2 regions of the Paenibacillus sp. FSL H3-0333 genome follow, and region 1 is predicted to be linked to the other one. Evidence: riboswitches for the same ligand, from Rfam matches in the RefSeq annotation. Region 1 holds a riboswitch; the other holds the start of a gene.
What was found. A riboswitch is a leader RNA that binds a small molecule or an ion and turns the genes downstream of it on or off. The one in region 1 is predicted to bind glycine.

Region 1 (15,051 bases):
CAGACTGTTTCATCTGCACCAAGTGCTTCACCAGCAGACGCAGAAACTGCATCCTCAGGGACTCCGATAACTACAGCTGGCCTCACCAGCCAGTTCTCCTTGGAGGGTATCGCCGGCTCTGTGGTTGTCGATTCTATTAATGCCAGTGGAACTATCCGCGCGAGAAGCGCAGCAGGGCAAGGCGAGCTGCTGATGATTGCAAGCAGCTCCGAGGAGCGGGGACACCTGGAGGCATCCAGCAATTACGGTCTCGAAGGGGAGCAGACATATCAGGCTGATTACTCCATCGTATACCGGGCGGAGAAGCAGGATCAGGTATTGCTTAAGCTGCCCGCTTTCTTATTCGTACGCCCAACAGACCAGGTTCTGGAGTTCGATAAAGTCAGCTTCAAGAATGCAGAAGTGTATCTGCTTGCTCCCCAATACAAGTCCGGGCATGGACTGGTTGCTTACGCCTTTGCTATGGAGAAGGGAAGCAGAGAAGTATTTCCGTTATCCTTCAAGCAGGGGGAAATCATACATGATATGTTGGTCTACTCCGAGCTGCCGCCGTTCCCGGCCAACCAGAACGAACAGTTAGTGGTGCACTCGCCTGAGGGTGCTGGGGGCGAACCGGGACCAGGACCACAGAGTTATGAGCTGGACCTCGATAAGCGGCAATTTGTTGCACAGTAGAACGAAGTAGAGTAAAACCTTCCTTTTAGCCGGAGTTTTTCTTCCAGGTAACCAAAGGGAGGTTTTTTAATATAGTAAGATACTGAAAATCAAAAGGTAGTGATTCGGGAGGTTGGCGGAGGCAGGCGGAGGCAGGCGGAGGTATGCCGGATGGGGAGGATGAGAGGGATAAATCCCTCAGATGCGGGCAGAAGTGGACGGATGAGCGGAATGAGAGGGATAAATCCCTCAGATATGGCCGGAAGTGGACGGATGAGCGGAATGAAAGGGATAAACCCCTCAGATGTGGCCGGAAGTGGGCGGATGAGTGGAACGTTGCCAAATTTAGTTGAAGAAGAGTATTGAAGTGCACTAGTACATCTGATTTCAGCGAACATACACCAAAACGGGCAAGTGAAGTGCATTAGTGCCCCTGAATTCACGGGATACCGGCTAATTGAGCAAATGTGGTGCACTAGTGCCCCTGAAATCTCCGAATGCGTGCCAATCCGGCAAATAAGGTGCACTTCTGCACCTCATTCACCCTATCCCCGGCCACCATCACCCCACCCCCCAACTCCCGCCGGAACCCGCCGCAAGTGAGCGGCGGACTGCCATACCGCCACATCCCTCAGTTCCCCGTACTCTCATACCGGGACAGCCCGTACCGGAAGACTCCGTAAGCCGCTGCCGCGCTTCCGATAGCCGCGACAGGGGCGAGGAGCCACCAGCCGGACCAGCCGCTTTTGCCGAAAATATAGGTTGCCGGGTAGAAGCTGATGAACGCATAGGGCAGCACCGTCGAAATGAAGATGCGGACCGCCTGCGGAAACAGGGTAATCGGATATTTGGCCAGATCGGACAGATTATGCACCATTAGCGGAAATGCATTCCCGGCATTGCGAATCCAGAAGGCCGCCGAGTTACCCATGAGGTTAATGGATACCCGGATAATGACCGCAGTGACAAACAGCAGGATAAGAATAGCGGCCTTGCCCGCTGTCCAGTGGATAGGGCTGTGCACAAGCGACTGCCAGATAATCACCCCGCCGATAAGCAGATTGCCGAGACCGTTAATCCCAATCCCCGTGCAGAACACCTGAAGAACCACCGGCACCGGCCGCAGCAGATAACGGTCCAGCTCTCCTGTGTTGACCAGCCTGCCCAGCCGCCAGCTGCCCTCGAAGAACAGCGAACCCGCCCCCTCCGTCAGGAAGATCATGGCGTACATGAAGGTGACCTCCCAGAACTGCCAACCCTGAATATCCGGAATCCGGTCATAGATCACCCACAGGAACACAAAGCCCAACACCTGCGTCAAGGCCGCCGAGCACATTAGGATGTAAAAGTCTTTGTTGTACTCCAGAATCGCCTTAAGCTGCTGCACATACAGTCTTCTATAGAGATAGAGCATTTGCGATATTTTCATTCTGCGTCCTCCTTCCGCCTTAGCCTCCATGAATGGTCACCTGGCGGACCGCCCAGTTCCACATGGCTTTGCCTGCCATCCAGAGCACTGCCCCCCAAAAGAGCTGAAGGCCGATCAGCCGCAGGCTCTCCCAGGTATCTGCCTGCTGCAGGAAAATCATCGTTGGCGTATGAATGATGGCCTGGAAGGGCAGCAGCAGCGCCAGCTTTTCCAGCCAGTCCGGGAAGAAGGCCAATGGCACCAGCGCGCCCGACAGCAGGTTAGTGAGCGCAATCCGCGTCCAGACAATCCCAAGGGACCCCGTCGACCAGAAGCATAACAGCGCCGCCAGATAGACCACGCCGAATTTGACCACAACCGCACAGAGCAGACTGACCGCAAACAGCAGATAGACGATCGGCGAGTGGGGGAAGTTCACTCCGGTAAGGAAGGTGGCGAACACGATCAGCAGAATTGTGCTCATCGCCCCCTCCAGCAGACTCGCACCCAAGGTTTCAGCGAATCGGGCCGTCTGGAAATCAATCGGCTTCAGCAGGTCCATGGCGACGCTGCCGTCCAGGATTTTGCCGGAAATGGCAGTCTCGGAATACCAGGATAAGACGGAATTAGCCAGGAAGGTCACCAGCAGATAGGTCTTCATCTGATCCCAGGAGTAACCGCCCACCGCCTCGCGCCCGCCATAGATTCCCTGCCAGAGGAAGAAGATCGCTACAAGATTAATCGAGTTGGCCAGTAAATTAATGATGTAGGAGTTCCGGTAGGCCATCACATTCTGCAAGGAGCGGTTAGCAATGCTTCTGTATATGTTAAGTCGGGCTGGTGTCATCATGATGTTCCTGCCCCCTTGCTTCCCGGTGCTCGTTCAGGTCCAGATGGCCGTCATAGACAGCTTTAATGACCTGCTCAATGTGGGTATCCTCCATGCGGAAATCGAGTACCTCCCCATGCTTCATCACCCGGCTGACCACTTCACTGGCGGTATATTCATACCGGTCAAAGGTGACCGAAAACTCCTGGCTGCTCTGCTGTTCCAGCTTCAGTCCGGGGCTCTGCTCCAGCAGCTCGTACAATTCCGGCATGGGGGAGCGTACCTGGAAGAAGATGACGCGGTTTTTGGCAAAACGGGCCTTGACCTCGCTCAGCGTACCGTCATAAATAATCGCGCCGTGATCGATAATGACCAGCCGCTTGCACAGGTCCTCGATGTCCCCCAGGTCATGGGTCGTCAGCATCACGGTCGTCTGCTGCTCCTGGTTGATCTGCTTAATGAACCCGCGGATCTTCTCCTTCACGGATACGTCAAGGCCAATCGTCGGCTCATCGAGATACAGAATTGGCGGATTATGCAGCAGGGCTGCGGCCAGATCGGCACGCATGCGCTGACCCAGCGAGAGCTTCCGCGCGGAGAGGTGGATGAATTCGTTCATCCCGAGCATTTCGGTGAACAAGTCCATGTTCTTCCTATAGAGGGCATCCGGAATCTGATAGATATCCTTCAGCAGCGAGAAGGACTCGGCAATCGGAATATCCCACCACAGCTGGGTGCGCTGCCCGAAGACTGCGCCGATCTGGGCGGCGTTTTCCATTCTTTTGCGGTACGGATTGATCCCGTTCACCGAGATACTCCCGGAGGAAGGCATCAGAATGCCGGTCAGCATCTTGATGGTGGTCGATTTACCGGCACCATTCGGTCCCACGTAGGCCACCGTCTCCCCCGCTTCAATCCTCAGATCCAGTGGCTTGACGGCCACCTTCTCGATATGCCGGGGCAGGAACAGATGCTTCACCGCTCCCTTAAGGCCCGGCTCCTTTACCGCCTGCATAAAGGACTTACTCAGTCCTTTGGCTTCAATCATACTCAAGCTTAACCCTCCTGTTCATTACGTTGAAAGCGTTACCGCAGATGGCTGCGAGAAAAATTCTGAATCCTCAGCGCTCTGAATGACGTAAGAGTAAATATATCACTGAGCCGATGTCGAAAACTATCAGATTAGGTCGATTTTGCAAAAAAAGCGGCAGCCCCGTATAGCCTACACTAGCCGGGAGTTGCCGCTACGCTTAAGGAGAGTCTGGACGGCGAACCCTACCAGCAGGGGAAGCGCCAGCTGAACCTCAAGTCTCCAGTCTACAGCATACAGGTCTACGAGGTTAATCTGCTTCAACAATACATAGGTCACGTTGTATAAGAGGAATGAACAGCTGAAGGTAAGCAGAGGGATCAGATATAATGTTCTTTTGTTCTGCAGCAGCCGATATCCCGCAAGGGTTAAGAGGGTATAGCTGGCCATGATGAGCAGGGCATAATTACTTCCGAAGCGCAGGAATGACACCATGGCGGTAGCCAGATTAAGGGCAGTCGATAGATAGCCGATGCGAAGCATGTCGAACCTCCTGGAATGATGTAGAAATATAAGAGTGAACAGATTTCTACATTTTACAGCGCTAACGCGGGGATTTACAGATCCAATACTGAATGTTCATTATTCCGTAATTGTATGTTATAATGCTTTCTTTTAAAATTGATTATATAGGAATTGGTAAAAATGGAGGGATCGTTTGTGAGAGTCTTTAATCAATCAAGAGCATGGAGTATGCCTGGGGATTTAGAAGCAAGCGAACTTGAAGCCTTCCGGCCGCTGGATGCACCCCAAGTTGATGTCCAGAGCGGAATGTCCGTAGCGGGTACTTCCGAAGAATCCAGGGAGCATATCTACCATAGAGCTATGATTTCTTCGATCCGCAGTGAAATGAACAAATTAAGCCAGCTGCTCTCCATTCCATATGTGGTATTCCTGACGGACAAGGCGGGGACCATTCTGGAGCTGGTCTATTCTTCTTCGGAGACGCAGGCCGAGATGGAGCAGGCGGAGCTGCGTCCGGGGGTCAGCTTAAGCAGGCAGCAGGCAGGAATGAATGCCGTATCGCTGGCGATGGAGATGAACTGCATCGGAGTGGTGCGGGGAACGGAACATACGGATCAGACCTTCCGCGACTGGAACTGTGTATGCGCTCCCTTGCAGGATCATGATAGCGTTTACGGCTATGTTGATATTTCTTTTAATAGAGGAGAGCCGATTGAATTCGCCATTCCCTTCGTGCAGCAGATTGCAGAGAATATCATGGAGAAGTGGATGGAGAAGAACCCGGAGATGCAGCAGTACCGGCTTGAATCCACATTGCTGGAGTATAAGCTGACTGCGCGGGAGCAGGAGGTAGCGAGGCTGTGGCTGCTGGAGAAGAGTGCGCTGCACATCGGGAGCGATCTGGGGATCAGTGAAGGCACGGTGCGCAATATGCTGAAGAGTATCTATAGTAAAATGCGGGTGAATGACCGCTTCCAGTTCGTGAAGCGCCTTACGCCGTAGCCGGGGGAATCTGCATCAGGTACATATATCAAATAGCCGGGCAGCGATACCAACGTATCGCTGACCCGGCTATTTGGTGTACCATCTAAGCCCGACCTCTCTGGCAGAAGGTTAACCGCAGGAGCAGTTGAGCACCGGCTTACGCGCGGCCTGCGTCTCATCCAGGCGGCTGATCTCAGTCGTATGCGGTGCATTAATGACAATCTCAGGCGTCTCCTCGGCTTCCTTGACGATTCGGATCATGGTCTCAATGAAGCCGTCGAGCGTCTCCTTGCTCTCGGTCTCGGTCGGCTCAATCATCATACATTCCTCTACCGTCAGCGGGAAGTAGACGGTTGGCGGATGATAGCCGAAGTCAAGCAGCCGTTTGGCTACATCCAGCGTGCGCACACCGTATTGCTTAAGGTTCTTGCCGGACATCACGAATTCATGCTTGCAGACCCCCGGGAAGGGAATCTCGAAGTAAGGAGCCAGCCGGTGCATCATATAGTTGGCGTTCAGCACGGCGTTCTCGGACACCTCGCGCAGGCCGTCGGGACCGTAGGTGCGGATATAGGCATATGCACGGACGAGAATCCCGAAGTTGCCGTAAAAGGCTTTGACGCGGCCGATCGATTCCGGCCCGCCGCAGTCCAGCGTGAAGCTGCCGTCTTCGTTCTGTGCCACCGTAGGCTGCGGCAGGAATGGAATCAGCTTCGCCTTCACGCCGACCGGTCCGGCTCCCGGCCCGCCGCCGCCGTGCGGCGTGCTCATCGTCTTGTGCAGGTTGAGATGCACCACATCGAAGCCCATATCGCCCGGGCGGGTGATGCCCATAATCGCGTTGGAGTTCGCTCCATCATAATAGAGCAGGCCGCCCGCTTCATGGACAATTGCGGCGATCTCGACGATATGCGTCTCGAAGAGTCCAAGAGTACTCGGGTTCGTGAGCATCAGCGCAGCGGTGTCGCTGCCTACAGCTGCCTTCAGCGCTTCGAGATCGACCATTCCCTTGTCGTTGGAGGGGATGGTCACGGTGTCGAGTCCCGCTGCGGCGGCACTTGCCGGATTGGTGCCGTGCGAGGAATCGGGCACGATGACCTTGGAGCGGACCTCTCCGCGGCTCTCATGGTAGGCGCGGATCATCATCAGGCCGGTCCACTCGCCATGGGCGCCGGCAGCAGGCTGCAGGGATACGGCATCCATGCCGGTCAGGGCGGCGAGATCCTTTTGCAGCGTGTACATCAGTTCAAGCGCACCCTGGATGCTCTCCTCCGGCTGGTACGGATGGATCTTGGAGAGTCCCGGGAAGCGGGCGACATCCTCGTTGATCTTGGGGTTGTATTTCATCGTGCAGGAGCCGAGCGGATAGAAGCCGTTATCAACTCCGAAGTTGCGGCGGGACAGGGCTGTATAGTGGCGGATCACATCCACTTCCGATACCTCCGGCAGTATGATCGGCTCACTGCGCAGCAGCCCTTCAGGAATGAGTGAGCCAAGGCCTTCGTCCTGCGGCACATCACACAGAGGCAGGGAGTAGGCCGAGCGGCCGGGACGGCTTAATTCAAAAATCAGACTTTGTTCCGGTTTCATACACAGCCCTCCAGTGCGCTTGCAAATTCGTCAATTTCGGTCTTGCTTCGTTTCTCCGTTACGGCAACCAGCATATGTCCGGCCAGCTCGGGGTAATCCCGGCTTAAGTCATAGCCGCCTAAAAAGCCTTCCTTGAGTAGCCTGGAGTTAATCGCACTCACACTGCTGCCCTCCGGGAGCTTCAGGACAAATTCATTGAAGAACGGAGCAGTGAAGACGCGCTCTGCGCCGGTGATTTCAGCCAGCCGCCCTGCGGCGTAGTGGCTCTTGCGGATGTTCAGCTCACCCACCTCGCGCATGCCCTCCTTGCCCATCACGGACAGGTAGACAGAAGCGCACAGTGCCAAGAGTGCCTGGTTGGAGCAGATATTCGAGGTCGCTTTCTCACGTCGGATATGCTGTTCGCGGGCTTGCAGCGTCAGCACGAAGCCACGCTTGCCATTCCGGTCAACTGTCTGGCCGACGATCCGGCCCGGCATCCGGCGCATCAGCGGCTCGGCCACCGCGAAGAATCCGCAGGTTGGGCCTCCCAGTGAGGCGGCGATACCCAGCGGCTGGGCGTCACCGACGACGATGTCTGCGCCAAGCCTTCCCGGGGCTTCCAGCACACCGAGCGCAATCGGGTTCGCGCTGACGACGAGTAGACCCTTGACCGCATGGACCAGCGGCTCGATCTGGCGCAGATCCTCAATGCCGCCGAAGAAGTTCGGGGACTGGACCAGCACAGCGGCCGTATCGCTGTCGACAGCTTCGGCCAGCTTGGCGAGATCCGTTACTCCGTCAGCATAGTCAATTTCTACAATTTGCAGGCCCCAGGCGTTGGCGGAGGTACGAAGCACCTGACGCGCTTCCGGGTGAACCGTACGGGAGACAATCAGCTTTTTGCGTTTGGTAGCTCCGGCGGCCAGCACCGCTGCCTCGGAGAAGGCGGTTGCGCCGTCATACATACTGGCATTGGCAACCTTCATTCCGGTCAGCTCACAGATATACGACTGGAATTCAAAGATCGCCTGAAGCTCCCCCTGACTGATCTCCGGCTGGTAAGGAGTGTAAGCAGTATAGAATTCGGAACGGGAAATCACATGGTTGATGACAACCGGAACATGGTGATCATACAATCCGGCGCCCAGGAAGCTGGTGTGCGTGTCGAAGTCGGCATTCTTATCAGCCAGACCCTTCATATGGCGAAGCAGTGCGTATTCGTCCAGAGCGCCGGACATCGGCATCGTTCCCTGGTAGCGGACGGACTGCGGAATATCGGCGAACAGCTCGTCGATGGACTGGATGCCTACGGTTTCCATCATTTCTGCACGGTCTTGCTCAGTCATAGGCAGATAGCGGTGCTTCATTGCGGCTTCACTCCTTGGCTTCTTTTGTAGAATGGGGCTTTGATGACGGCAGCCTTGAGCTGCTTGCCGCGAATCTCCACGTACACCTCTGTGCCGATCTCCGTATAGGCAGCGTCCAGCAGGGCGAGTCCGAGATTCCGTTTCAGTGTCGGGGATTGTGTGCCGGTCGTTACTTCACCGATCTTGACTCCGTCCGCATACACGGGGTAGTGGGAGCGGGGAATGCCGCGGTCGATCATCTCCAGGCCCACAAGACGCCGGGGCAGACCGGCTTCCTTCTGCTTCAGCAGGGCGTCACGGCCGATGAAATCCCCTGCATCCAGCTTCACGAAGAACTGGACACCGGCTTCGAGGGGAGTGATATCCGCTGACAGCTCCTGGCCGTACAGCGGCAGCTTGGCCTCGAAGCGCAGCGTGTCGCGTGCGCCGAGTCCGGCAGGAGTTAGGCCATGCGGAGCGCCTGCGGCGAGCAGGCCATTCCAGAGAGCTGCCGCTGTATCTGCGGGAGCGTACAGCTCAAAGCCGTCTTCGCCGGTATACCCGGTGCGGGAGAGCAGGACGGTGACGCCGCAGATTTCAGCGTGTTCGATGAAGTGGAACGGCTTAAGCTCTGTTAGAGACACCTGCGTGACCTTGGCCAGGATCGTCCCCGCCAGTGGTCCCTGCAAAGCGAGCAGCAGGGTCTCATCCGAGATATTCTTCAGAGTGACCCCGCTGAACTCAGCGGTGAGATGCTCCTGCAGCCACTGGAAGTCTTTGTCGATATTGGAAGCGTTGACGACAAGCATATAGCGCTCTTCGCCCAGCCGGTATACGAGCAGATCGTCCACCACTCCGCCGCTTGGATAGAGCATGAGAGTATACTGCGCCGCGCCGTCTTCCAGGCGGCTGACATCATTCGTGGTCATTCTCTGGAGGAAGGCTTCCGCGCCCTCTCCGGTAACCATGAATTCCCCCATGTGGGAGACATCGAACAGTCCGGCCTGATTGCGGACGGCTTCATGCTCCTTCACGATCCCTGTGAACTGCACCGGCAGCTCCCAGCCGCCGAAATCAATACATCTGGACTCCGCATACGCGGCATAGAGATCATAAAAAGGTGTTCTTCTCAAAGACTCCATCTCGTCACTCCCTTGGCTTTGGTTACATACGAAAAAGGACAGGCGAAAGCCATTATGCACGCATGCATAAATGGACTTTCGCTCTGTCCTTTGTACCTGAGAGTTACCCTGCAGCTGTTGGTGCAGGTTTCCCCGTTGGTGATCCGTCAGCCTATGCTACAGGCCTGGATGCTCTCCAGAGATGCGTCCGGCAAAGGTCCTTTTGCCTGAGAGATTCACCCATCCCGGGCTTACTCCTTCGGCGCTGTCTTCCTGTGAGACAGTCTCTCCCTATGCCATCATTCGCAAACCATATGTTTTTCTACTGACTCCATTAAACCGGGTAACCCTCCGCCCTGTCAATCAAAAAACGTCAAAAAGTTGACAAATTTAATTTTACTGTCAGTTATATTGACATTAGGCAAGCCGATAACTTAGGCTATAACTAAATTTAGAACTCCAATTACGGAAAAGAGGCGGCTTGGAAATGAGTGAAGTGCTGGACAACCTGCTATACAGCGAAGAGCATGAGTGGGCGCAGCAGGGCGAGGGACGCGTAGTACGTGTAGGGATTACGGATCATGCGCAGCATCTGCTGGGCGATATCGTGTTTGTAGAATTTCCGGAAGTGGGTGCAGCAATCTCCGCAGGCGACAGCGTGGGCAGTATCGAATCCGTGAAGACGGTATCAGAGCTATATTCACCCGTATCCGGTAAGGTGACCAAGATCAACGATGCGCTGGAGGCCAGCCCGGAGATGATCAACGATCAGCCTTACGGAGACGGTTGGATTTTTGAGCTGGAGCTTGATGTTGAGTTCGCAGAGGCAGTAACCGGCCTGCTGGATGCGGCTGCGTACAAGGAACTGGTTGGGGAATAAAAGTTAGTTTATTTGCGAAAGCGGATGTTAATATGACAGACTTCTCTTTATTACATTAGATGTTACTAATGTGAGAGGTCTGTCTTTTTGCGTCTGTATATCATTCTGGATACCCGAGCAGACCCGGATACAGGCCCGGAGCCAGATGCCACAACAGGGGCAGAAGAGCCAGACCCGCAAGGGAAAATGCAGAGCACAGCAGCAGGAAACGGTATCTTTTTCGCGGACGGGTGGCGGGCTTGAGCACGAAATAATACACTCCGGCTGAATAAAACGGGAAAAGCACGGCGGCAGACATCCCCATACAAACGATAAATGTCGCTTCCCCGGCAGAACTGGGGATCATGGCTTCCGGGTTATAGACCGGATTGACTTGTAAAAAGAGGAGAAGAAACGTCGAATACGCGCTCAGCAGAAGCAGGGGGAAACAGCGGATCCGCCCATTCCCGGACAAGCCGTAGAGCATCCACCAGACCCCGAACCAGGCCAGGGCGAAGATAGCTCCGGCAATAAGGTAATCAGCGCCAATTGCAATCAGCTTGTCCAGCGGATAGACGCGGGCGAGGTCTCCCCAGAAGTAACGGGAGGAGAAGAACTGCATGAAGGCGGCAAAAAATCCGACGAAAAGGGTTAGCATCCCCTGGGCAATAATGATCATGATCAGCGAAACTGCCAGCCGCAAAAGCCTGAAAAACCCTGCGGACTCCGGCGTCGCTCCGTTTGTATCCTGCATAGCGAGCTATCTCCTTATATTAGCAAATGGATATATGCTTCTGCCGCCTGCCGCTATCTGAGCGGATTCGCTCGCGATTACCTGCTATTCTTCCTCCTGCAGCTGCCGCAGTACAATCAGTTCGACCCGGCGGTTCTTCTGTCTGCCTTCGACGGTCACATTATCATATGCAGGCCGGGTATCGGCATAACCCGCGTACTGGAAGGTATCGGGGCTCAGCCCCTCTTTGTCCAGAAAAAAGCGCAGGACAGACAGCGCCCGGGCGCCCGATAGCTCCCAGTTGTCTTTGTACACTGAGCCTGGCGTCACGGGAACATTGTCGGTGTGGCCTTCGATGCTGATGGTGGCGCCGATGCCGCGGAACAGGCCGGAGAGCTGGCGCAGTGCAGGGAGTGCAGGCGATTTCAGCTCAGCCTTACCCGCATCGAACAGGAAGCGGTCACTGAGCGTGATCGCAATGCCCTGCGGCTTATCGGCAACAAAAATCTGCTCACCCAGGTTATTCTCCTCCACGTATTGGGTGATAACGCCCATAAGCGCAGCCAGCTTCGCCTCCTGTTCACGAAAAGCAAGCTCGCGCGCAGACGGCTGGTGTCCAGCCCCATCTCCTTCTTGTCCGGCTGCAGGTGTATCTGCCCCGTGTCCATTGAGTTCGTTCGCATCCCCAGAGTCTGTGGCCGAAGGCGTGTCAGCGGTGCTGCCGTCTTCATTATGACCCTTCGAAACGTCAGTCCCTGTAATGCCCTGATTGCCCTCCAGAACGCCGTTTCCGCCTTCCAGTACAGTACTTCCGCTCTTGAAGGTATCCGATAAGGAGCCGCTGACAATGGCATATTTCTGCGAATCGAGACTGCTCATGGCATACAGAATCACGAAGAAAATAAGCAGAAGCGTGATCAGATCCGCATAGGTAATCATCCAGCGGTCCCGGCTCTCCTTACCTGCGGCGGTGCGGTGCTGCCGGCGGTTTCTTTGTCTCATAGCGGGTCTCCCTGACTGGTGCTGGCGCTGGCGCTGCGTTTAGGGGCGTCTGCCAGGAAGGGGGCCAGCTTTTGCCGGACCAGATGCGGGTGATCCCCGTTCTGCAGGGACAGAATGCCGACTAGCAGCATCTCCATGGTGCCCAGCTCACTTTGGCTGCGGGATTTGATTTTGGAGGCAATGGGTAAAAAGAGTAGATTAGCGCTGGCTACTCCATAGAGTGTTGCTGTAAAAGCTACGGCAATCGACGCGCCTAGATTGGAAGGGTCCGTTAAGTTGCTCAGAACCCGGATCAGCCCCATAACGGTGCCGATAATGCCCATGGTCGGTGCATAGCCTCCGGCGGCTTCGAATATTTTGGCATAGCCTTCATATTTCAGCTCCTTGGCATCCATTCCAAGCTCCAGGATCTGCCGGACCTGATCCGGGTCATTGCCGTCGACAATCAGAAACAGGCCTTCACGGGTGAAGGGATCGGGATGTTCCTCTGCCCGTTTCTCCAGGGCGAGAACACCGCCGCGCCGCGTTAGTGCAGCCATAGCAATCAGCTCTTCGGCTTGTTCCCGGCTGGTATCCCGTTGTCTGCCAAAAGCCACGCGTAGCGCCGCCGGAATGCTGCGGAGCTTGGACGCCGGGAAGCTGATGAGTACAGCCGCAAGGGTGCCGCCGAATACGATCAAGGCAGCATTAGGCTGCAGCAGGCCGGACAGGCTGCCGCCTTCCCACAGAAAACCGCCGATCATGGCGGCAATTCCGGCCAGCAGGCCGAGTATTGTAATGAAATCCATAAATTCAGGCTCCTTAAATTTCTATATATTATGGTTTGCAACAGTCTGGGCAACGCTGTATAATAAACGGGAACGTGCATTCCTATCTTCCATATTTTTCAGCTTGGTATGGATGAAGGATGATTAGGGTTAAAATTATAATATATTCATATATTCTAGACGATAGAGGGGAGACGGGCAAATGAGTGATATTGTCGTCAGTACGAAGACTTTTGCACTGGAGTCCGAGTATACACCCCAGGGCGATCAGCCTCATGCCATAGAAGAGTTATTGGACGGCATCCGGCAGGGCAAGAAGCACCAGACGCTGCTGGGAGCGACCGGTACAGGCAAGACCTTTACCATCGCACAAGTGATTTCCAAGTTGAACCGCCCCACGCTGGTTATTGCGCACAATAAGACGCTTGCTGCGCAGCTGGCGAGTGAGTTCAAAGAATTTTTTCCGAGCAATTCCGTGGATTACTTCGTCAGTTACTACGATTACTACCAGCCAGAGGCGTACATTCCTTCCTCCGATACCTACATTGAGAAAGACTCCAGCATAAATGAAGAAATCGACAAGCTCCGCCACTCGGCAACCAGCTCACTGTTCGAACGCCGTGACGTCATTATCGTGGCGAGTGTGTCCTGTATTTATGGTCTCGGTTCGCCGCAGGAATACGGAAGCCTGCTGCTCTCGCTGCGTGTAGGGATGGAGAAGCCGCGCAATCAGATTCTGAGCCGGCTTGTAGATATCCAGTATCAGCGCAATGATATTAATTTCGTGCGCGGTACGTTCCGTGTGCGCGGGGATGTGGTTGAGATCTTCCCGGCATCCCAGGGCGAGCATGCGATCCGGGTAGAGCTGTTCGGAGACGAGATCGAACGGATTACGGAGATTGATGTTCTGACAGGCGAGCTGATCGGCGAACGTGATCACATCGCGATTTTCCCGGCGTCTCACTTCGTTACCCAGGAAGAGACCATGCGTGTAGCGCTGGTTAATATTGAGCGTGAGCTGGAGGAGCGGCTGGCTGTGCTCCGTGAAGCAGGCAAGCTGCTGGAGGCCCAGCGGCTGGAGCAGCGGACCCGTTATGATATCGAGATGATGAAGGAAGTCGGCTTCTGTTCGGGGATCGAGAACTATTCCGGTCCGCTTACCTTCCGTGAGCCGGGAGCTACTCCTTATACACTGATGGACTATTTCCCGGATGACATGCTGATTGTGATTGACGAGTCTCATGTGACGCTGCCGCAGATCCGGGCCATGTACAACGGTGACCGTGCGCGTAAGACAGTCCTTGTAGAACACGGGTTCCGCCTGCCGTCTGCGCTGGATAACCGTCCGCTGCAATTCGAGGAATTCGAAGACAAGGTGAGCCAAATTGTATACGTGTCCGCAACACCGGGACCTTATGAGATGGAGCATTGCGATACGATGGTCCAGCAGATCATCCGTCCTACCGGTCTGCTTGATCCGATCATTGAAGTGCGCCCTACCGAAGGGCAGATCGATGATCTGATCAATGAAATCCGTGACCGTGTAGAGCGCGATGAGCGTGTTCTCGTTACCACCCTTACGAAGAAGATGTCTGAGGACCTGACGGACTACTTCAAGGAGATTGGCATCAAGGTACGTTATATGCACTCCGATATCAAGACACTTGAGCGGATGGCGATACTGCGTGATCTCCGTCTGGGCACCTTCCACGTGCTGGTCGGTATTAACCTGCTCAGAGAGGGTCTTGACCTGCCGGAGGTGTCGCTGGTCGCGATTCTGGATGCTGACAAGGAAGGCTTCCTCCGTTCCGAGCGTTCGCTGATCCAGACAATCGGCCGGGCTGCCCGCAACTCGGAGGGACGGGTCATTATGTATGGCGACCGCATTACGGACTCCATGGAGAAGGCCATGAGCGAGACCCAGCGCCGCCGTGAGATTCAAATCGCCCATAATGAGAAGCACGGGATTACCCCGACGACCATCAACAAGAAGGTGCGCGATATCATCGAGGCGACCAAGGTGGCGGAGTCCAAGGCCGATTATCTCACCGGTGTCGGCGGCAAGCTGAACAAGAAAGACAAGCAGAGCCTGATGCAGCGTCTGGAGGCTGAGATGAAGGACGCCGCCAAGAACCTGCAATTCGAGCGCGCCGCCGAGCTGCGCGATGCCTTGCTTGAGCTGCGGGCAGAGTAACCCGGCGCTGAAGTTAACGATCCAGGG
Region 2 (15,051 bases), 460 kb from region 1:
GTGAAGATCCGGCCCGCCTCGTCTTCGACGGCAAGGCAGGCGAAGGCGTCGTAGTATCGATGGCCGACTTCGGCACTCATTACAAGCTGCTGATCAACGAAGTTACCGCCTTCGAACCTACCGTTCCGGCTCCGAATCTGCCGGTAGCCCGTGTACTGTGGCAGGTGAAGCCGAACTTCCAGGACGGAGTAAGAGCCTGGATCGAGAACGGCGGCGGACACCACACGGTCGTATCGCTCAACCTGACTACCGACCAAATCGTTACCTACGCCAAGCTGGTGGGTCTGGAATACGTGATTATTAAGTAATTGAGTTACTTTAAAGTGAACAGCGAGTAGATGTTAAAAAGAGCGAGGAGGCATATAGCCCTCTCGCTCTTTTTGTTTGGCAGATATGGTGGGCGCGGCGGCGGTATGCAAAAGACATCTGCCTGCCCGCCGGGAAGGATGGGGGCGCGCGGACCAAATGTAATCGAAAAACCAACTACAATGCGGCGGATGGGGGCGCGTGGACCAAATGTAATCGAAAAACCGATTACAATGCGGCGGATGGGGGCGCGCGGACCAAATGTAATCGAAAAACCGACTACAATGCGGCGGATGGGGGCGCGCGGACCAAATGTAATCGGAAAACCGACTACAATGCGGCGGATGGGGGGCGCGCGGACCAAATGTAATCGAAAAACCGACTACAATGCGGCGGATGGGCGCACGCGGACCAAATGTAGTCGGAAAACCGACCACAATGTGCCAGCACAGCGGTTCATGTGCCAAGTGCCCCTACTCCCGCCCGCCCCGCTCACTTCTTATTCCGCGCACGGTACTGCTGCGGTGTGGCGCCGACGATCCGTTTGAACAGGTTGGAAAAGCTGCCGAGGCTGGTGTATCCGACCTGCTCGGCGATGTCGGTAATCTTCAGCTCTGTCTCCTCCAGCAGCTGCTTGGCCTTCTGCAGCCGTTCCTGAATGATCACATCGGAGATTGACAGCCCGGTCTCCTTCTTGAACAGCCGGGACAAGTAGGCCGGGTTCAGGTAGACATAGGCCGCGAGTTCGTCGCGGGTGATCTCCTCGCTTAGACGCGAGCGGATATACTGCCTAATCTTGGACACCGTGGCCGAGGATACGTTATTGCTTGTCTGCAATAAGTGCATTACGGCTCGCAGGCATTCCATCGCCCAGCTCTGGAGCGAAGCGGACTGCTTCGGATAATTTTCCTTATCCATCAAGGGCTTCAGCTCCGCTGAGGCGTGTGCGGATAAGCCTTTTTTGGCGAGAACGGTGTGTACAATGAACAGGATGCCGTGGATAAGCTGGCGGTGCAGCTCACTGGTCCAGCGGCCGGGCCCGATGCCCGAGAACCACAGCGTCACGCGGCGCTCCAGCTCATCCAGCTCGCCAAGCTCCAGGAGGGTCGCCCACTCTCCGAAGATATGCATAGGCGCTGCCTGAGGCACCGGCGCAAGCGGCTGATCTCGGCTATATGCCTGATCCTCCGGTCCGAATACCTGACGCGAACGGTTCAGGTTGCGTTGTTCCCGCTCCGTGACATCCGTGTAAGCGCTCATGATTCCAGACAGAGGGACACCCGCGCTGATGTAAATCGACAGGGAGCAATGCAGCAGCCGTCCGCAGGTATCCAGGAAGGTGCGGCCATTCTGCTCCAGCGTATGCCAGGCGGCGTTCATATCGCCACGCACGTAGATGACCGCCAGGTTATGGCCGACCTGATCCTGCAGCACAGTGCCTTCCAGCCCGCTTAGCAGCAGCTCATGGGCCATGTTGCGCAGTGCATATTCCATAATCGTCTCATCCCGTGCGCTAAGGTTCTCCTTCCACTGCTCCAACCCCAGCAGGGCGAGGAAGTAGCGGTCTCCAGGCTGCAGATCCAGATTGTAGGTGTTCGCCGGAAGGGTGAGCGATTCCAGCACGGGCGCTGCCCGCTGGCTGAGAATATCCTGCCAGAACCGTTCCACCAGCAGGGGGAGCTGATGCTCCCACTGTCTCCGGTACTTCTGGATCAGGGCCTCGAACTGCTGCTGCTCTCTCTGCTTGCTGATCTCGAATAGCGCCTCACGGGAGATTTTCATCAATTCCTCATAGTCTACCGGCTTGAGCAGATAATGGAAGGCACCATGATAAATCGCGCGCTGGGCATACTCGAAATCGGCATGGCAGGTCAGCATAATCGTCAGCGTACCGGGAGCGGATTGCTTCACCCAGGCCAGCAGCTCCAGGCCGCTTCTGCCCGGCATTTCGATATCGCAGATCAGCAGGTCTACAGGCTGCTGCTCAAGAACGGCAATCGCCTGGTCTACGTTCTCCGCCAGACAGACATCTGACACGCTAAGCGCGCTCCAATCCACCCCCTGCTGGAGGCCGAGCAAGGCGAAGTATTGGTCGTCAACGATTAGAACTCTGTACATTGAACGTCACAGCTCCTTTTGAACGGGTAGTCTGATTTCCACAACCGCGCCTCCGTCTGGAGCATTGTGGAAGGTAAGCCGTGCCCGGTTGTTATAGAACATCAGCATGCGTCTGTATACGTTCCATATTCCCAGATGGCGGTCTGTCGGCTTGCGCTCATATACGCCATGATTGAGCCTGTCGAGCTGAGCCGCGGAGAAGCCCGGCCCGGAATCGCGGATCTGAATGGCAATGCAGGAATCGCCGCTCTCTCCGGCTTCTTCACTGACTGTGATGCCGACATTGAAGGGCTTCGAATTGTTAATGAAGCCATGCTTGATGGCATTCTCGACGAAGGGCTGGATCAGCAGCGGCGGAATCAGAGTAGACTCAAGCTCCTGCGGAAGCAGCACCTCATAAGACAGCTTGTTCGGATACATGACCATCTGGATCTCAATATAGTTCTGAATATGACCTAGCTCGCTGCGCAGCGGAAGCCAGGCGTCGTTGGTATTCATGATGAACCGGAAGTGGGAGACCAGATGTCCGATCATTTTTTTGATTAGCGCATATTGCTTCAGCTCTACCAGATGAAAGACGATGTTCAAGGAATTCATGAAAAAATGGGGATTGATCTGTGCCTGAAGATGCTTCAGCTCCGCTTGCTGCACCTTCATCTGCTCCTCATACACATCAATCTTGAGATTGCCGATCTGCTCCGCCATCTGGTTGAATTGCATCGTAATGATCTGGAACTCCCTGCTGTTGCCATCCTTCAGCCGGTATTCCAGCTGTCCCTTCCCCAGGATGCGCATCCCGCTGGTCAATTGTTGGATAGGCTTGAACACCAGTCTGCTAAGCAGAGCCAGCAGGATAACCATTACGAGGATAATGACGAAGGGAATCACCTTGATGATCTGCTGGAAGATCGGCAGCTCGTCCAGAATGGATTTCTCGTCGAGCAGGAAAAAAACATTCAGATTGGAATATTGAGAGGGCTTGTCAATCAGCAGATACGAATTGCCGTTACTCAGGCGAATCGAGGCATCCGCACGAGGGTTGGGCTGATTAAGCCGGCTGCGGATGAGCGCAAGATCTTCACTGGCGAACTGGCCCCAGAGTAATTTACCGTCATTGTCGATCATGCCGACCTGTCCGCTGCCCCCGGTAGACTCCAGCTGGGTCAGGGGCTGGGCCAGAGAGTCGATGCTGACCAGTACCCCCATGAGAAGCCGGCCGCTCTTGTCCGGCAGCACCTTGAATAACACCGGCTCTCCGCCGAGGGTCACGGTCTCCCACTTCAGGGAGGCCTGGAGATTAGGGGTCTTGAGGTGTGAAGACAGCCCCGAGGCAATCATCTCCTTCTCTTGGTAATACTCTTTCTGGCTGCTCAGGAAGAGTTCATCCCGGTCCTGATGGTAGACGAAGACACTGCGGATAATGGTATAGTAGCTGACATCGCTGTACCACTGGTCCATCAGCTTACGGATGGACAGATAATAATTGACGCTGTCGGGACCGCTGTCGGAATAGAGCTCCAGCAGCATGTTTTCATTGGCCGTACGCAGCAGATAATGGCTGGTCTGCTCCAGCAGCTCATCGAGCGTACCTAAGTGCAGGGTCAACGTGTCCGAAGCGGACTTCGCAACCTTCTCCCGGACAATGTTGGTGGAATAGAGGTTGGTGTAGGAGAGAAAGAGGAACAGCGGCGTGACCAGCAGCAGGACAAGGGCACTCACTTTGAATCGCAATGATAGTTTCACAGTCTTCCCCCTTATCCTTAGGTACATTTACACGCTGAGCGGCAGGAAAGGGGAAGGACGGCAGCCGTCCTTCCCCTTAGCTTAAAATACAAGAATTTGTATGTTCCACACGACAACTTATCCTTATATTTCTCGCTGAAACGGGTGCCGTCCTTAAAAGGACGGCATCGTCGTTTCCACTTGTTTGTTTAGGATTGTTTGGCCTTCCAGGCATCGTATTGCTTCTGAACCTCGGCGCGGATCTCTTCAATGCCGTTAGCCTTAAGCTTCTTATTGTACTCCGTAAGCACCTTATCTACACCCAGGCTGCCCGTTTCCAGCAGCGGGCGGAATTCCTTGATAATGTTGCTGACCACGGAGACCTGTGTTTTGACAGCGTCGGTATTGAAGTTGAAGCCGAAGGACTTCACCTTATGGGCGCTCTCGTTATAAGCCTTGAATTTCTCCCACTTGTCGGCGCTTTCGCCTTCCCACAGATAGGTTATGGTCTGGTTACCAAACATCCATTCAATGCCCGGCGCCCAGCCGGTATCGGCACGGGTAGCAATGCCGTCAGGCAGCTTGATGAAGTTGTCCTTGCCTTCCACCTTAACATACTGCCGTCCTTCTACGCCGAAGTCAATCAGGTTGACCAGAACCGGGTCGGTATGCAGCAGGTTCAGCAGCATCATCGTCCGCTCCGGATCAATGGAGGTACGCCCGATCGCCATCATGGAGTTGCTGACGCTGGCCGTACTGATCTCAGGCTCATTGCCCTTCAGCTTCACCAGCTCAATGCCGGTGGCGATGGAGTCTTCCTTGTCGGAGTCCGGTTTGTCTGAACCGAACTTCATCCAGGTCTTGCCGGCCTTGAAAGCGTCTTCAGTACTGGTTTTGGTCGTTGCAGCATCTTTATTGATGTAGCCTTTGCTGAACCAGTCGCCGTAGAGCTTCATCCGGTAGATTGCGGTGTCGGACTCCATGGAGCTGATCACCATCTTATCAGTCTTGGTATCCAGTACGATTCCGGCAGGTGCGCCGGCCACCAGCTCATAACGGAAGTTCTCCTTCATGCTCTCTCTGGTCTTGTCGAAGTAGCCCAGGGTATCGGAGCCGCTGCCGGAGAGCCAGATCGGCGCAATAGCCGGTTCCTTCTCCTTGATCGTCTGCAGCCATGGCTCCAGATCCTCCAGCGTCTCAATCGAGTTCACATCGAATCCGTATTTATCTACCAGATCCTTGCGGAACATAATGGTATGGCTCTCACCAATTTCCTTATTGGTAGGAATCGCATAGATTTTTCCATCTACGGTTCCGCCGTCAAGGAAGCGGGGATCAAGGGTCTCCTTGATGCCTTGTCCATATTTGGCTAACAGATCATCCAGCGGAAGGAACGCGCCCTTGGCTACGTTATTGGCGAAGTCGGCCCAGTTGGGGGCGAAGGTCAGATCCACCTGTTCACCGGACTGGTAAGCCAGTGCCATCTTCTCGGCCCAGGAGGACCAAGGGAGTCCCTGGAAGTCAATCTCGGCGTTGATTTTCTCTTTGAGATACTTGTTGATCTCATCTACAACCGCCTTGGTATCATTCTGCGGGAAATTCCCGACCGTGTAAACTTTCAGCTTCCGGAACGTTGAGGTATCAGGATTCGTGCTGCCTTCCGTGCCTGCTGTTGCGGCTGCTGCTGTCGATTCTGCCTTGGACGGGGCGGATGCACCTGAATTGCCCCCGCCGCATCCGGTAATGCCCAGTATCACGGCAGTCAGAGCGGCAAGCACCGTGCCCGAGCTTCTTGTTGTTCTCATTTGTATGAACCTCCTCGAATGATAATTAGATCATATATTCTAACCGGCATTTACGCCAGAGCTAGACCGCTTAACCTTTGATCGCACCAATCGTAAGGCCCTTGGTGAAGTACTTCTGGAAGAACGGATAGATGAATAGAATGGGACCAATCGACAGCACGACCATAGCCATCCGCAGACTTTCGGTCGGAACGGATTCCTGTACCATTAGGGCGACACCGCTGCCTGCAAGCTGGGTTTTGAAGAATTCCGCCTGGCGGATCATCTGAATCATGACGTATTGCAGGGAGAACTTGTCGGTGTCATTAATGAATAGCATGGAGTTGAACCAGTCATTCCAATACATCAGTGTAGTGAACAGACCGATCGTAGCCAGAACAGGCAGGGAGATCGGAAGCACAAGCTGGAAGAATATCCGCCATTCCGAGGCCCCGTCCAGCTTGCCGGATTCAATCATCTCCTCCGGGATCGTCTGCTGGAAGAAGGTACGGGTGATGAAGATATAGAAGGCATTGGACAGGCCGGGCAGGATCAGCGCAACCAGCGAGTCCTTCAGATCGAGATAGTTCACGTACAGCAGATAGAAGGGGACAAGCCCTCCCGAGAACAGCATGGTGATCAGCAGGTAGAAGTTGAATGTTTTTTTGAAGGGAAAATCCTTCCGGTAAAGCGGGTACGCATATAGCGCAATCAGCAGCACGGCCAGAACAGTCCCGATAATGGTAACGGTCAGGCTGACGCCATACGCCTTAACCAGTGTCTCCGAATGCTTGAACAGATATTGGTACGCGGATGCGTCGATATGATCGGGCCAGAACTTGTAACCCTGCAGCGTCAAGGCCTTCTCGTTGGTTAAGGAGATGGCGACAATGAGTAGGATCGGCAGAATACATGCCAGGCTGAAGGCGATGAAGAACACATTCAGAATAATCTGGGCGGTAGTGGAGCCTTTGGTATAAGGGTTGCTTCGGGATGCAGTAGTCATTAGAATCCTCCGTTTCTAGAAAAGCGCCGTATCGCGGTTCAGCTTGCGGGCGAGAGCGTTCGCGCCGATGACCAGGAAGAAGCCGACGACAGATTGATAGAAGTTCGCCGCTGAGGACATCCCCAGGTCGTTGAGCTGGATCAGGCCCCGGTAGACATAGGTGTCGATGACATCCGTAGTCGAGCGCAGCGCACCGGAGTCCAGGGTCACATGGTAGAACAGCCCGAAGTCAGAGCGGAAGATGCCGCCCATGTTAAGAATCGTGAGAATGACCATGATCGGCGTGAGCAGCGGCAGGGTAATCTTGGTGATCTGCTGCCATTTGCTGGCGCCGTCCATCACCGCGGCTTCGTACAGCTCTTCGCTGATGCCGGTGATGGCTGCAAGATAGATGACGCTGCCGATCCCGATGGAGTGCCACATTTTGGTGATCCACAGAATGTAAGGCCATGCGTTAGGATGCATATAGGCATTCACTGAGGAGTAGCCGAACATTGGCAGAATATGCTTGACCAGGAAGCCGTACTCCGGGTGCAGGAAGGCATAGACGATGAAGCTGACCACGACCATGGACAGGAAGTTCGGCATAATCATGACGGTCTGGAAGAACTTCGAAGCCAGCTTGTTACGCACCTCATTGATCGCAATCGCCAGCGAGACGGAGAGAATGAGGCCTGAGATAATGAAGACCACATTGTAGCCCACGGTGTTGATGGTCACGCGCAGGGCGTCAGAGGTGGCGAACAGGAACCGGAAGTTGTCGAGCCCGGCCCAGGGACTGCCCATAATGCCGTCAATGTAGTTGATGTTCTTGAAGGCAATGAATAATCCGAACATCGGAATATAGCAGTTGATGAAAAAAATAATCGAGGTGGGCAGCAGCATCAGCAGCAGCACCCGGTATCGCACGATATTGTGCAGCAGACGGCCGAAACGGCCCTGGGGCTGTGTCGCTAACTTGGTGTTCAAAGCTTGTGGTACGGGATTTGCCATAAGTTCTAACCTCACTCTACTTGTTCTGGATGAACTTATTATAGTAGAGCGGATGAACCGAATTCTCTCTTGCAAATGACCCTGTTTATTCAAAAATGACTTTGTGCAAGTAGGATGTTATTCTGCGCTCCTGTCACAAAATAGCAGCAAGAGAACGTTATACCTGTATATTCTTAATAAGCAAAGGAGAGAAACTATGTACACGATCAGCTTAAATACGATGAAGAAAGCAATTATAGCAACAGCAGTAACTGCTGTACTCGGAGGGACAGTTGTCGGCGGGGGATTCACTGTACCTGTAGCGGCGGCAGCCAATGTCAACAAGGATGCTAAGGCTGACAGCGCGTTCGCGGCCAGCGACAACGCCACTCTGAAGGCTATTTTCCAGAAAGGGCTTGCTGCTGCCCCGAATCAGGCCGTGACCCAGGAAGGGGTGACCCTGACTCTAACCGATCTGATCTATGACAGTAATCAACTTATCGCAGGCATCCGGCAGGAGGGAGGGACGGTGGGCAAGAACGGTTCTTTCATGGACCAGACCAGGAATGTGGACGTGTTAATCAATGGGAAAAAGCTGCTGTTTGATACTTCCATCATTCCCAATTTGGAAGATACGGACACAGCGTTGATCTATTTGAGTAAGGGAGCGATGAAGCAGCAAATTCCGGATAAATTCGACCTGACGCTGAAGGCATACGCCAACGGGGTGAAGGAGCCGTTTATTTTCAAAGTTCAAGTGAACAAGCTGGGGACCCTGTTAAGTCTGAAGCCGGGCGTCTCCAAGAAGAACAACAAATTCAACTATACGGTGAATTCCTTCGAGATGACCGCGTTAACGATGTCTCTGCAGGTGACCTTTAAGGGTGAAGTTCCGGCAGCGGCCAAGTCCAAGGTGAACAACCCGGAAAGAATGTTATATGACCTTGTGGACGAGAAAGGAAATGTGATCTCGCCGTGGGGCAAGCCGTTTGAGAAAGTCCGGACAAGCGGTACCGAGGAACAGAACTATAGTGCATTCCCAGCCGTTCCGAAGTCCATTAGCGTTAAGCCTTTTACGTATTCCAAAGATGCCAGCGGGAAGATGCTCAAAGACAAGCAGGGCCAGTGGGCTAAAACTTATTATAAAGACCTGGAAACCAAAATTACGGTTAAATAACGTGCAATGAAGCAGTGCAGGACACCCGGCGATGACCACGAGAGTAACAAATGATATTGACAGAAGTCTGGACTGTGCATAGAATTGAAAAATATTTACATGAAGTCAGCTTCAAATAATTGAATATTCGCAAGCTATGAAGGCTATGGATCACACTATAGCTGGAGCAGCTTCTGGAGAGACTGCGGGAGACCGCAGCGCCGAAGGGTTCACAATCTCAGGCAAAAGGACAGAAGAGTACCGGATTTGTTTTTTGCCGTGCGGTTTAGCCGCTGCTGCAGAAGCTTATTTGGAACTTCTTATGAACCGGGAGATTGGATGATATCCAGTCTCCTTTTTGTTATGGGGTCCCCGCAAAGTATCTGAGTAATCATCGGAGCGGAATCTCCACTTTGTGGGGTTATTGTGCGTTACCCGGCAGGACAGCGTCATATACACTAAGGGGGAAACAGGTATGGCACAGACAGAATTAAAAAGAGAGCTTGCGAACCGGCATGTTCAGCTTATCGCTATCGGAGGTACGATCGGCACAGGATTATTCCTGGGCTCAGGCAAGGCGATTCAGCAGGCCGGGCCTTCCATTATGCTCACGTATCTGATCGTGGGGATTGCCGTGTTTTTTGTGATGCGGGCGCTGGGGGAGCTGCTGCTCTCGAAGGCGGGGTATCAATCTTTTACAGACATTGCTGAGGATTACTTGGGGCCGCGCGCGGCATTCATTACAGGCTGGACCTACTGGTTCTGCTGGATTATGACGGCGATGGCCGATGTGATTGCGGTGGGCGTCTATGTGCAGTACTGGTTCGATATTCCGCAGTGGGTACCGGCCGTGATCTGCCTGATCATTCTGCTCGGGCTCAATCTGCTCACGGTCAAAAGCTTCGGCGAACTCGAATTCTGGTTTGCTCTGATCAAGGTGGTTACGATTCTGGCTCTGATTGGCCTGGGGATTGTCCTGCTGGTGACCCAGTTCAAGACAGATGCAGGCTCAGTGTCGGTCCGCAATCTCTGGGAGCACGGGGGCGTGTTCCCGAACGGGGTGAAGGGCTTCCTGTTCTCCTTTCAGATGGTGGTATTCGCCTATGTCGGCGTGGAGCTGGTGGGGGTATCGGCAGCGGAGACGGCTAATCCGGAGAAAAATATCCCGTCCGCGATCAACAAAATTCCGCTGCGGATTCTCTTCTTCTATGTCGGCGCGCTCTTCGTGCTGCTGTGCATTAATCCCTGGACCCAGCTTAGCGCAGCTGAAAGTCCGTTCGTGCGCACCTTCAGTCTGGTCGGGATTCCGGTTGCTGCGGGGATTATCAATTTCGTTGTCTTAACCTCGGCGGCCTCCGCCTGCAACAGCGGGATGTTCTCGACCAGCCGGATTCTCTACAATCTGAGCAGACGGAATCAGGCCTCGCCTCAGCTTGGCAAGCTGAACCGGAATCATGTGCCTGCGAATTCCTTATTCCTCTCCACGCTGGTGATCTCTGCCGGGGCACTGCTCAGCAAGCTTATTCCGGGTCAGGCCTTCAGCATCGTGACTACGATCAGCGCCATTTGCTTCATCTGGGTCTGGGGCGTTGTGCTGGTCTGCCATATCAAGTATAAAAGGAACCGCCCGGACTTACATGCCGCTTCCAAATTTAAAGCACCGTTCACCCCGGTAATTAACTATGCTGTCCTGACGCTGTTTGCCGCCATTCTTGTGATCATGCTCTTTGCTGCCGAGACCCGTCCGGCGCTGCTGTTCACCCCGCTCTGGTTCATCCTGCTGTTCGTTCTGTATTCCATTAGAAGCCGTAAGGAGAAAAGTGAACAGGAAATCAGTATAATCAATACATAAACTGATTTCAGGATGAAGAGGGTGCAGCCGCCGCATGAACAAGACAGACCGCATGTTAGCCATCGTACTGGAGCTGCAGCGCAAAGGGGTCGTACGGGCAGAGGATCTGGCGTCCGTCTTCGAGACTAGCGTAAGAACCATCTACCGCGATATCCAGGCGCTTAGTGAAGCCGGAGTGCCGGTGGTAGGCGCTACGGGTCAGGGATATTCACTGGTAAAAGGGTATTTCCTGCCCCCGGTCAGCTTCACCGCCGAGGAGGCAGTGACCCTGCTGATCGGGACGGATTTCGTGGAGCAGCGGTTCGACACTCAGTATGGTAACCAGGCCTCCGCAGCAGGGAGGAAGATTGAAGCGGTTCTGCCGGAGGATGTCAAGGAGAATGCCGCCCGGCTCCGCCAGAGCATCCTGCTGCTGAATACCAGTAAAGATAAGCTGCACGGACAGGAAAAGGAGTACATGGAGCAGATCCGACGCGCGATTCTGGAGCAGCGGAAGATCGGCTTTGGGTATACAAAGGGCAGACAGGAAGCTGACGGAAGTCACCGCAGTGTCCGAACCGCCTCGCCGTATGGACTTGTCTTGAACAGAGGCGCATGGACCCTGGTGGCCTGGTGCGGGCTGCGGCAGGAGATCCGTCATTTCCGCTTATCCAGAATGAGTGAGCTTACCATTCTGGATGACCGGTTCGAAGCGCCTGCGGATTTCGATCTGCACGAGTACCAGCCGGAGGATGACCGTCATGTACGTGTGTGCATTTTGGTTCAGCCGGAGATTGCGGGCAAGGCGGCTGAATCCGGGAACTATTATCTGGAGGCAGTGGAGGACCAGGCAGATGGCAGGCATATGATCTTCCGTGTGCGCCAGCCCGAGGACCTGCTGCAATGGGTGCTTGGCTGGGGAGCGGGGGCGGTTGTCCTGGAGCCGGAAGCCTTGCGGAGGCTTGTGCGGGAGGAAGCGGCGAGAATGCTGGAACGCTACTGACATAACGTTGTCAGGAGAGGTTGTGTATATTCAGAACAGACCTTAAGAATAAAGGAGCTGCCTGAATATTATGAATATGAATATGAAGACAACAGAAGCCTTACAGCAGTTTGAGAAGACTGCCCATCACTATCTTATGGAATTAGATATCTTCAGTATGGAGCAGCTGCTGCGGCAGCCTGCCGAGGGAGAGTGGTCTCTCGGGCAGATGGTCCAGCATTTGATACAATCGGCGCTGTACATGCAGCTCCGTAATATCGATCAGTGTCTGGCCGGGAACGGGGAAGCGGCGGGGAATGAAGCAGAGATGACGCCGGAGGGTAAAGCGATTTTTGCCGGGGGCAGCTTCCCGCCTGTACGCGTTCATGTTCCGCCGTCACCGCAGTACACGCCGGTACAGCCGGAGAGCAAGGAGCAGTTGATCCAGGGTCTGCACACCGTGATGGACCGTATGCGGGAGACCCTGCCGAAGCTTGCGCAGGCACCTGAGCACAGCACTGTCCCTCATCCCCGCTTCGGCCCTTTGAATGCAACCGAATGGTATCTGCTGATCGAGATGCACTACCGCCACCACTTGCTGCAGCTGGATCGGTTGAAGGATGCAATAGCGGCAGGAGTACAATAGAGTTAAGCCGCAATGAGCGAAGGAAAGCCGAAGCCTGTCAGCAATAGACTGACGGGTTCCGGCTTTTTTGGTTGAAAAACCGCCCACACTGGTCACGCCAATGGCGCGCGGGCCAGCAGGTAAGCGAAGAAAATGGGGTTACTGCTTGAAGCACCCGCATCCTTCACCCGTCAGGCTGATGCTGTGCTTATAAATCAATTTTTAATTATTCATTTTTGAATAAAGGAGGTTATTCGCAAAATGTCGAACTTAACTCAAGATTTCACTGCACCGTGAAGCTACCTGAAATAGAAGGAGAACCGCATCTATGAAAAACATCGTCCGCTCCCTTGAAGAACTAATGAATCTGGCACCCATTCTGAAAGCTGCTTTTCCTTACGATATCTCAATTGCCATCTGCGACACAGAGAAGTTCCTTGCCTATTACCCCGGTGATTCCATTGATCTGGGCATCCGGGCAGGGCAGATCATTCAGGCAGATGAGCCTCTGTATCATGCGCTGAAGCAGGATGAATACTCGGTGGCTAATGTCCCTAGGGAATATTACGGTTATGAATTTGTGGGTACGGTTCTGCCGGTACATGGCGAGGATGAGGAGGTCTGTGGGGCGGTATGCATTCAGGTACGCAGGCAGACGGAGCTGCGGGAGATCGCGGACCGGATGGCGCTGTCCCTGAATCAGGCCAATGCGCGGATTAGCCAGGTCGCGGACGGCTCAGGCCTGCTTGCCGATTATTCGCAGAAGCTGCTGATTCAATCGGATGCAACGGCTTATAGTGTCCGTAAAAGCAGTGAGGTTCTGGCGGTGCTGAGGAAGGTGGCCGACCAGACGAACCTGCTTGGCATTAACGCGGCGATTGAAGCTGCCCATGCCGGGGAGCGGGGCCGGGGCTTCGACGTTGTGGCTAAGGAGATCCGCAGATTCTCGAAGGAAACCGAGCAATCGGCGCAGCGGATCAGGGATACCCTGAGTGAGATTCAGTCGGCCATGCAAGGGATCAGTCAAGCCATAGGCCAGATTGCGTCCGTCGGGCAGGAGCAGGCGGCTTCCACGCATGAGATCTCCAGCTTCATTGAGGAGATCCGGGCAATGTCTGAGCAGTTGAACAAGTTCGCGCAGAAGCTGTAAGGCTGGAGCGGAGAGGAAGCTGCCTGCATCGGTCCGCGAATTTTACAGATGTGCGATCAACGTGGCCGCCAGCGCCAGAAAGGCCGGGAGGCCTTGCATCAGCAGGATGGATCTCTTGGAGGTAAGTCCGCCGTAGATGGCCGCAACCGCCACACAGATCAGGAAGAACAATTGCAGCTGGTACCCAAAGTCCGCGCTTGGATGCAGCAGCCCCCAGATTAGACCGGCTGCCAGGAAGCCGTTATATAAGCCCTGATTGGCTGCCAGCGATTTCGTCTCCTGTGCGAAGGCGGGGGTCAATCCGAACGCCTTCTGTGCTCTCGGGGTGGTCCACAGGAACATCTCCAGTACAAGTATGTACACATGCTCTAGTGCTACTAAGGCAACAAGAATTAAACTTACAGTCATCATAAGAAGTCCCTCTTTTCAAGTGATAGGAATTTAAATTGCGCAAAATATAATTTTACAAACCTAAATATAACCAAATATTTGCCTTTTGTCAATTTATTGCATCCATATTGTAAGGGAGGAAGGAAATGTACATCAGAACACTGACCCCCTCAGACGCCGAAGGCTACCGGGCGCTTCGTTTGCAGTCGCTGCAGCAGCACCCGGAAGCTTTCCTTAGCTCTTATGAATCGGAAGCGAAGCTGTCTATCGAGACTACCCGAATTAGGCTGGATTCCTCCGATGAGCATTTCACCCTGGGCGCCTTCTTGGAGGGGGAGCAGAGGCTGGCGGGAATGGCAACCTTGTTCCGGGAGAGCAGGCCCAAGATTCAGCACAAAGCTAATGTCTATGCAGTATATGTAGATCCGGCTGCCCGCAAACATGGCGTGGGCCGCGCGCTGATGCTGGAGCTGATTGCGCGGGCGAAGGGCGCGCCGGGGCTGGAGCAGCTTACGCTGACCGTAACCTCCAGTAATCTGTCTGCCAAAAGGCTCTACGAATCCCTTGGATTCGTCTGCTACGGCACAGAGCCAAGGGCGATGAAGCTTGACGGCGAGTATCTGGACGAGGATCTGATGGTGCTGCTGCTGTAGAACACAGCACTTACCCCTCCCGCATGTTCGCAGAAGGGGTAAGATAAATGGCATATGTTGCTTACTTCGCAGACTTTCCGTTCAGGATGGCCTTCACCTGGCTGACCATTGCCGCTGCGTCAGCGCTGGTGACGCCGTCCTGGGGACGGAAGCTTCCGTCTTGATCCAGCTTCACGATCTTGAGGGCAAGCGCGGTCTGAATGGCTCCCGAGCTCACGATATTGATCTTGTCATTATCCTTGATCTCCACCGGGATCAGCTTGATCATCGGTAGTTGACCGCTGGTCTGGAGCGTGTTAATGAGCAGATAGGTGAACGATTCACGGGTTACGCTCATGTTTGGATCAATCTTGATC

Region 2: another riboswitch for glycine. It lies ahead of MHH78_RS03640 (amino acid permease); the one in region 1 lies ahead of gcvT (glycine cleavage system aminomethyltransferase GcvT).

Annotation. Positions count from the first base shown of each region.
Region 1 covers NZ_JBBODG010000001.1:1,247,901-1,262,951, forward strand. Annotated here, with positions in the region: gene MHH78_RS05520 (hypothetical protein) at 1-675, shown strand, start outside; gene MHH78_RS05525 (ABC transporter permease) at 1,286-2,083, opposite strand; gene MHH78_RS05530 (ABC transporter permease) at 2,103-2,912, opposite strand; gene MHH78_RS05535 (ABC transporter ATP-binding protein) at 2,890-3,939, opposite strand; gene MHH78_RS05540 (hypothetical protein) at 4,114-4,464, opposite strand; gene MHH78_RS05545 (LuxR C-terminal-related transcriptional regulator) at 4,675-5,448, shown strand; gene gcvPB (aminomethyl-transferring glycine dehydrogenase subunit GcvPB) at 5,560-7,020, opposite strand; gene gcvPA (aminomethyl-transferring glycine dehydrogenase subunit GcvPA) at 7,017-8,369, opposite strand; gene gcvT (glycine cleavage system aminomethyltransferase GcvT) at 8,366-9,490, opposite strand; glycine riboswitch at 9,572-9,671, opposite strand; glycine riboswitch at 9,675-9,772, opposite strand; gene gcvH (glycine cleavage system protein GcvH) at 9,957-10,349, shown strand; gene MHH78_RS05570 (hypothetical protein) at 10,450-11,082, opposite strand; gene MHH78_RS05575 (flagellar motor protein MotB) at 11,167-12,063, opposite strand; gene MHH78_RS05580 (flagellar motor protein) at 12,060-12,851, opposite strand; gene uvrB (excinuclease ABC subunit UvrB) at 13,033-15,024, shown strand.
Region 2 covers NZ_JBBODG010000001.1:791,197-806,247, forward strand. Annotated here, with positions in the region: gene araA (L-arabinose isomerase) at 1-308, shown strand, start outside; gene MHH78_RS03610 (response regulator) at 799-2,424, opposite strand; gene MHH78_RS03615 (sensor histidine kinase) at 2,431-4,167, opposite strand; gene MHH78_RS03620 (ABC transporter substrate-binding protein) at 4,356-5,951, opposite strand; gene MHH78_RS03625 (carbohydrate ABC transporter permease) at 6,022-6,936, opposite strand; gene MHH78_RS03630 (ABC transporter permease) at 6,952-7,929, opposite strand; gene MHH78_RS03635 (DUF5643 domain-containing protein) at 8,126-9,085, shown strand; glycine riboswitch at 9,249-9,328, shown strand; gene MHH78_RS03640 (amino acid permease) at 9,540-10,916, shown strand; gene MHH78_RS03645 (helix-turn-helix transcriptional regulator) at 10,951-11,898, shown strand; gene MHH78_RS03650 (DinB family protein) at 11,981-12,523, shown strand; gene MHH78_RS03655 (methyl-accepting chemotaxis protein) at 12,831-13,652, shown strand; gene MHH78_RS03660 (DUF1304 domain-containing protein) at 13,695-14,063, opposite strand; gene MHH78_RS03665 (GNAT family N-acetyltransferase) at 14,189-14,695, shown strand; gene MHH78_RS03670 (S-layer homology domain-containing protein) at 14,757-15,051, opposite strand, start outside.